Regions from separate parts of the Alkalihalobacterium sp. APHAB7 genome, predicted to be linked through region 2. Evidence: riboswitches for the same ligand, from Rfam matches in the RefSeq annotation. Region 2 holds a riboswitch; each other region holds the start of a gene.

Region 1 (2,274 bases), on a different contig from region 2:
CAATCTTTTAGAGAATTCGGTTTTTTTATTGTTTGAAGTAACGACGAAGATTGCTGTTTTGATCTATATTCCATCTTCTTTCTCCTTTATTTACTTTATAATTGCAACATCATTTGAAAAATATCCTATTTTGAGTATATCAATAAAATTTAAGTTTGCCAGACTTCAATTGTGTCAACTTATTATAGAGTAAGGAAATCTTACTGTAATGAGTAGTCTTTACTATTCTCTTCTACAAATACCCTATATTAAAAAAGATAAAGCTATTACAAAAATGGATAAATGGTATAAAAGATCTAATATATTTGTTCTCCTATAGGATTTTAGCATATTAAGAGCAACATAACCTGAACGAATGACGATAATAACCAGAGCAATCGTAATTAAAATGGACGGAATCATCTCGTAACACCTCCAAGTTGTTAAGTCATTCATGTATATGTTAAAAGCTATCGTCATACGACTCTTTTTTTATTGATAATTCGTACAAACAATTCCCATTTTATGCACCTTAACTTCAAGAACAGATCAATAAAAGCAACTCCAGTCTATAAAGAAAAGCCGCAACATGTAAGACAGCCTTCACATGTTACGACCTTCAAAATAAAATTTGCCATTTACTTCATAAATCTCTCTAACCTTACCTATTAAATGGGTCTCTTCATGTCGCGCACCTATAAAAAATCAAGAACGTACGTACCGTCACGTCCATTAAGATAAGGATTAATATGACCGCCAAATTTATACTTGTATCCACGGTATTGTAGAAGCGACGGGGAGATTTCATTCGATCTTTCGGTAAACTCAATTCCTTGAAACCCCTTTTTATTGGCGACCTCTTCAAGAATAACTACTAATCTGTCCAATTGATATTTAGACAAAGCTTTTTTACATTCCAATAAAACGACCAAACGTTTACTACGTCCAGGTCCAGGTCTAATCGTCAACTTACATTCGACATAATTTAAATAGAGACAAACAGAATCCTCGGTATACCCAGCATAAGCTAAAATCTTGTTCAATTCGCTGAAATCTTCCAATTTAATTCGGACAAACAAAATACTACTTCCTCCTTATTTACTAAACCGCACGGAGGTCCATTTTCGGCAACTGGCTAGCATAGTTAATTAACATTAACTGAAGCCCCTATAGTTTTGCGTCATCACTTTTCAATGATTTTGCCCTTTCGTACGATTGTTTTATATCATTACTATCTTAACAACAATTCTAGAATACTGAAACCCAAAAGATCTAATATTCATTTCTACATGTTTCTTTTGGAACTTTATCGAGAAAACGTGTCAGTTCCCCGATATAAAAAAGGTCGAGTGAGTGCATCGCCCTTGTACACGCGGTATAAAACAAATTCCGTTCACTTTCCTCGTGGTATTTTGAGTTTGAAGCATCGTAAATAATAACGGCATCAAACTCAACTCCCTTCGATAAATAAGATGGGATGACAAGCACCCCAGCTTCATAACCTGTCGATTGTTTTGTTATCATTCGAAGAGGCAGTGATTCTTTTAGATGTTCGTATACATTCTCTGTTTCCTCAGCCGTTTTACAAATAATTGCAATTGTTTCATGTCCATTGGCTTGAAGTGTTTTAATTCTCTTGCCTATTTTTGAATGAAGGTCATTTTCATCTTCTGCTGATTGAATCGTCGGTTTTTCACCTTGTCGATTAAAAGGATCAATATTTGCACCGATAATATCTTTCGTAAACTCGACGATTTGGTAAGTCGAACGGTAACTACGTGTTAGCTGATATTGCTCCATTTCGTCTTCTTGAAATAAATAACGTAACGCTTCAAAACTGTTGACGGAAGAATGCGCATAAATGGACTGGTTCAAGTCGCCAAGCACAGTCATCTTTGCACGTGGAAATAAGCTTTTTATGAATGCAAATTGAAACGGCGAATAATCTTGTGCTTCGTCAATAAACACATGACGAATCGACGTATTCACCTGAAGACCTTGGAGCCGACCTTTTAAATAAAGAAGAGGTGTCGCATCCTCATAGCGAAGATGATTTTGTTCAATATTTTCGGTTGTTGAAAGACAAATATCAGCCCACTCTTTCGGTAATTGATCCAAATACCGGTTAACATACTCTGTTTTCTTAAATAATTGGATATACGTTGCTTTCACATCAACAAACTTTAGATTTTCAATATATCTTCTAATTTTCTTTAAGCGTTTCTTCACGATGATCCCAGCAAGTATTTCTTGTTCTCGGTCAAAATCATAAAATTCATCGTTGTTTTGATTGTT
Region 2 (2,274 bases):
TTGTTTTCGTTTAAGAGGGTTTCAACACTAACACCTAATACCGAAGAGATTTTTTCTAGGAATTGTATGGAGGGATTAGATTGGATGTTTCTTTCTATGGAACTTAAATAGGATTTTGCTACACCAGCGGATTCTGCTAATTCAGATAAAGACAAGCCTTTTTCTAATCGTAATCGTTTGACTGTTTCTCCGATCATCTGTATCGTTTCCTCTCTCAACCTGTATACTTATAGGAATTATAACAGTTTAAGGCTTGTTCTGTAAATAGAACTACGAGATCATGTTTTAACGGTTTGGTTAAGGTATTCTTTTATTTCTTCAATCGTAAACCCTAATTTTTTAGCTTCAACTATTAGAGCTGTCCATTCTTGGTCCAAAACCTCACAGGTCTTTGTATTCATTCCTTTTACCTCCTAGTTCCTGTACACAGTAATATCGGTCTACTGTCAGTATAGCAATAGGTCTATATATAAACGCGACGATCAATAGTTAATAAAATAGTTGTGATTTTGCGACTATAATTAGTTAACCCATTACCATCATATATAAAAATGGGAAAAACTTTTAGTTACTGAAGTCATATTTATAGTAACAGTTCCAATAAATTTCCAATCGACATTTTATTTAGCGAGCGTAACACCTAGTGTAAAGGTGTTTGTACTAAATACTCTTAGAAAAAAATACTTTTTAATCTTTGCTTTGCGACAAAAATTTCCGAATTTCTACATGTTATTAATAGGTAAAAAGAAGGTGTTTTTAGTTTAATAGTCCTAGACTGTTTTAATGGTAGTTATAGTAATAACCTCTAAATGACCAATTGTTTAGATAGCTAAAGTCATTTAAATTAAGACTATATTCACAGGAATCTATATTGATATAAGTTATGACAGATCTACCTTTCTTCTTGATTCCCATTCCATTGCTTTAAAAAGGCTTTAACATCTTCTGGTTTAAGTCCGATCTCTTTGGCATTTTTCATAAGTAAAATCCACTCTACATCCAGTAGTCTTTCCTCGTAGGATAGTTCAGTAGGTTTCAATACGATCTCTCCCTTTTCCTAATATTGCCGTTTTATTGGTTATAATGTTCATTATATAGAACGTACGTAGATAATCAAAAAAGGATTTTAAAGAAAAACAAGGGAAAATAGATGGAATTAGGTGTTTATTGTTCGTTATATCGTATATTTGGGGATTTTCACTTTTTTTGATTAAATTTTAAAAGATAGGTTTAGTTTCTTAAAAAAAGTGATACGAGATGAACAAGTTTCATCACATATCACTTTTCTCATATTATAACGTAGCGTAAAAAGAGGAGGTCTTTTTGTTGATTTTGAACGTCCTTGATGTGTGAATGGTAGGTGCAACTTTTTCAGTTTTTAAGAAAAAAGTTTTTACTTCATCTGTACTTATACCTAAATTTTTCGCTTCCTTCATTAATTCAATCCATTCGTGATCAAGGTTTACCATGCCGCTACTCTTCATTAATTGTTACCTCCTAAAATACATTAAGCATTTCAGGTAGTCCAGCCATCATCATTGATAAATCAACCTTAGATCTGTGACTTTGCGTCCCTACTTTTCAATAGGTTTGCCCTTTGACTGATTACTTTATTTTTTATTCATTAACATACTTTTTTACAATTTATATGACTTATGGCTTGTTATTAGTAGTATATAGGATGAAAAAATTTTGTGGTGTTGAAGAGTGTCGATGACAGAAAATTCTAATTTTACAATATAGAAACATTAAATAGGTAAAATTAACCTCGTAAATAACATAATTATAGTGTAAATGTTATATTTGTAGTTATTTGGTCCTTGTTTTGTGGTTGAGAGTCTATAAATCTTTAGAATTAGCTAAAATGGAGTAGGAATAAATTGTAAAATGAGCATAGAAATTCAAAGAAAGTGTCGAGATTTTACTAACGAAAGTTTTGGTTTTTTAATAAAAGTTTCCTAGTTTTAATCTTATAGAAGAAAATTGTGGACTATTTAATATTATTCTGAAGGAATGGATATCCAGATTAAATTGAGCGAAAATCCGGTTATTATGGTGGGTAACATTTAAAAAAATTTACATATTTCTGGTGTACAGACACAAGCAAGCCCAAACGTACATAGATATAAGATATCAAACCTTTGGGGGTGAGGAAGTGTCATTATTTGCAGCCATCACCTATTTCTTTAAAGAAGTCATTGTTTTTGTATCGTATGTAAAAAACAATGCCTTCCCGCAACCGCTTTCGAAAGCAGAGGAGCAAAAGTACTTACA
Region 3 (2,274 bases), on a different contig from region 2:
TTTTTGGGCTATTTCCTGTTGAGTATATCCTTTATCATTATAAAGTTCTTGCCATATCGGAACCCATTGTTTTATTGTTTCTGTTTTAGTCAATTTTCTACGGATTTCAACTCTATTACAAATATTTTTATAAACAGTGTTAGAACTTACATCGTACTTTTTAGCAATACTTTCAAAAGATAGCCCTTCCTCATAACTTTTGATCCAATTTTCAATTAAATGGTCATAGGTTTTTCTTTGATTAATACAAGGAATGGCAACCTCACTTTCGATTGTATTTCGAACAATTTTAGGATGTATATTATATATTTGGCCAATTCCCCGTAATGAATGACCTTTTTTATACAATGAAACCCAATTCCATTTGAGGTCATTAATAACAGGGATTATGCCATTGTAAATATACCTCCTCACAACTGTTTTGCTTACTTTATACGACTTAGCAATATCACATATCCTCTTTCCAGATTGATAATTTTTAATCCAATCATTCAGATATTCATTATAAGCAAAGTTGTTAGTTACAGTGATTTTATCTTTTATATATTTAGAAACAGTCTCAACTTGCACACCATGTTTTTGGGCTATTTGTGAAAAATTCATTCCCTCTTCATTATAAAGTCGAAGCCACTCATTCTCTAAGTGTTCAAATTGTCTCTTTCTCCCTCTTGGCATTACAATTTACCTTCCTTATCTTAATCATTAATCGTTTACAAATATTAATTAAGCACTTTCAGGTCTTCCTAATAAATAACCTTGACCCATTGGTACTCCTAATACTTTTGCCGATGCTAAGTCAATTTCGTATTCCAGGCCTTCTAAAATCAACTGAATGTTATTTAACTGACAATATGTGACTAAAGCTTGTATCATCGCTTGTTTATCAAGAGAACTAGATAATTTTAATGAAAAATATCTATCTAGCTTTGCAAAATGGGGCCTTAATTCAATAATTTGACTTAGTGATGACCATCCATTTCCTAAATCATCTATCGCGATTAAAAAGCCATATTCTTTCAACATTTCAATTCGTTCTTTTAAAGTAATGATATTCGATACAACCTCAGACTCATTAATTTCAAATACCACTTGTTTGCAAGATAACTTTGTTTGATTTTTTAAATCAAGAATAAACATTGGAAACATCGGATTAAGCAATGTTGACGGAAAAATATTTATAAACAACAGTTCAGATTTTACAGAATTTACAATGTCATCAGACGTAAAGACTTTTTCAATCGACCCGGTATCTAATTCATACAGTCGGTTATTTTGTTTGGCGTAATCAAACAAAAGATTCGGCGCTCCTAAATTAGAACGTAGTAAAACTTCATAACCATACTTTTTCCAAGATTGGATATTGTAAATCGGCTGAATAAAGTGGTAAAAATCGTTTTCCTTCATTAGTTCGTCAAATTGAGATACAGTAACTTCCATGATAACCCCCACGATTGTATATTATTTTATTCACCAATTCCCAATAAAAAAGACTATTCAAATAAAATGAATAGCCAAAATCACAGTTCTATTAATGGAATGCATTTCCTTTTGGCAGCCTGGCGATCATAGTAAAAACCTTAGACCCATAGCTTTGCGTCCTACTCTTTCGGTGTAGTTTGCCTATATCAATATTTTAATTTTTTTCTTTTTTGAAGTTAGCTTTTAGCAACGTTAAAATTATCTACTACTTGATTTAAACCGCTAGACAACTGTTGTAACTTTGTACTCATATTAGTTAATTGCTTCATCGTGGAAGTGAGTTGTTCAGCTGATGCGGCCACCTCTTCGGTACTAGCCCTAGATTCCTCGATAAATGCTCCTGTATTTGTAACCGATTGTTGCACTAAGTTGCTGCTTGTAGTTAAATCTTTAATAAATTTATTAATTTCTTCTGTTTGTCCATTTATATCTAATGTGGATGCATTAATATCATTAATCGTTCCCTCTGTACTCTTAACCTGCTCAACCATCATCTCCACTTCATTTCCACTCTGGTTTGTTGCTTCGACGATTACTTTAATACCACTTTGAATTTCATTTATTAAATCCTGTATTTTTACGGTTGATTCTTTCGACTGATTGGCAAGCTTTCTAACTTCCTCAGCAACCACAACAAATCCTTTACCCGCTTCACCGGCCCTTGCAGCTTCAATGGCAGCATTTAACGCCAATAAATTAGTTTGTTCAGAAATACTATTAATGATCTCAATGATATTGGTAATTAACTCGGATTTTTCTTGTAGAGTAGTAACACTTTTTATAGTTTCATTCACT

Evidence for each region. A riboswitch is a leader RNA that binds a small molecule or an ion and turns the genes downstream of it on or off. The one in region 2 is predicted to bind cyclic di-GMP.
Region 1: another riboswitch for cyclic di-GMP. It lies ahead of ACNSTQ_RS08820 (hypothetical protein); the one in region 2 lies ahead of ACNSTQ_RS03165 (anti-repressor SinI family protein).
Region 3: another riboswitch for cyclic di-GMP. It lies ahead of ACNSTQ_RS07885 (EAL domain-containing protein); the one in region 2 lies ahead of ACNSTQ_RS03165 (anti-repressor SinI family protein).

The regions. Positions count from the first base shown of each region.
Region 1 is NZ_JBLWFS010000006.1:181,280-183,553, forward strand. Features, by position in the region: gene ACNSTQ_RS08810 (hypothetical protein) at 1-74, opposite strand, end outside; gene ACNSTQ_RS08815 (hypothetical protein) at 244-402, opposite strand; gene ACNSTQ_RS08820 (hypothetical protein) at 675-1,058, opposite strand; cyclic di-GMP riboswitch class I at 1,103-1,193, opposite strand; gene helD (RNA polymerase recycling motor HelD) at 1,252-2,274, opposite strand, start outside.
Region 2 is NZ_JBLWFS010000002.1:161,469-163,742, reverse strand. Features, by position in the region: gene ACNSTQ_RS03180 (helix-turn-helix domain-containing protein) at 1-197, opposite strand, end outside; gene ACNSTQ_RS03175 (anti-repressor SinI family protein) at 279-401, opposite strand; gene ACNSTQ_RS03170 (anti-repressor SinI family protein) at 893-1,039, opposite strand; gene ACNSTQ_RS03165 (anti-repressor SinI family protein) at 1,293-1,484, opposite strand; cyclic di-GMP riboswitch class I at 1,517-1,605, opposite strand; gene sigK (RNA polymerase sporulation sigma factor SigK) at 2,156-2,274, shown strand, end outside.
Region 3 is NZ_JBLWFS010000005.1:199,072-201,345, forward strand. Features, by position in the region: gene ACNSTQ_RS07880 (hypothetical protein) at 1-675, opposite strand, end outside; gene ACNSTQ_RS07885 (EAL domain-containing protein) at 724-1,437, opposite strand; cyclic di-GMP riboswitch class I at 1,548-1,631, opposite strand; gene ACNSTQ_RS07890 (methyl-accepting chemotaxis protein) at 1,656-2,274, opposite strand, start outside.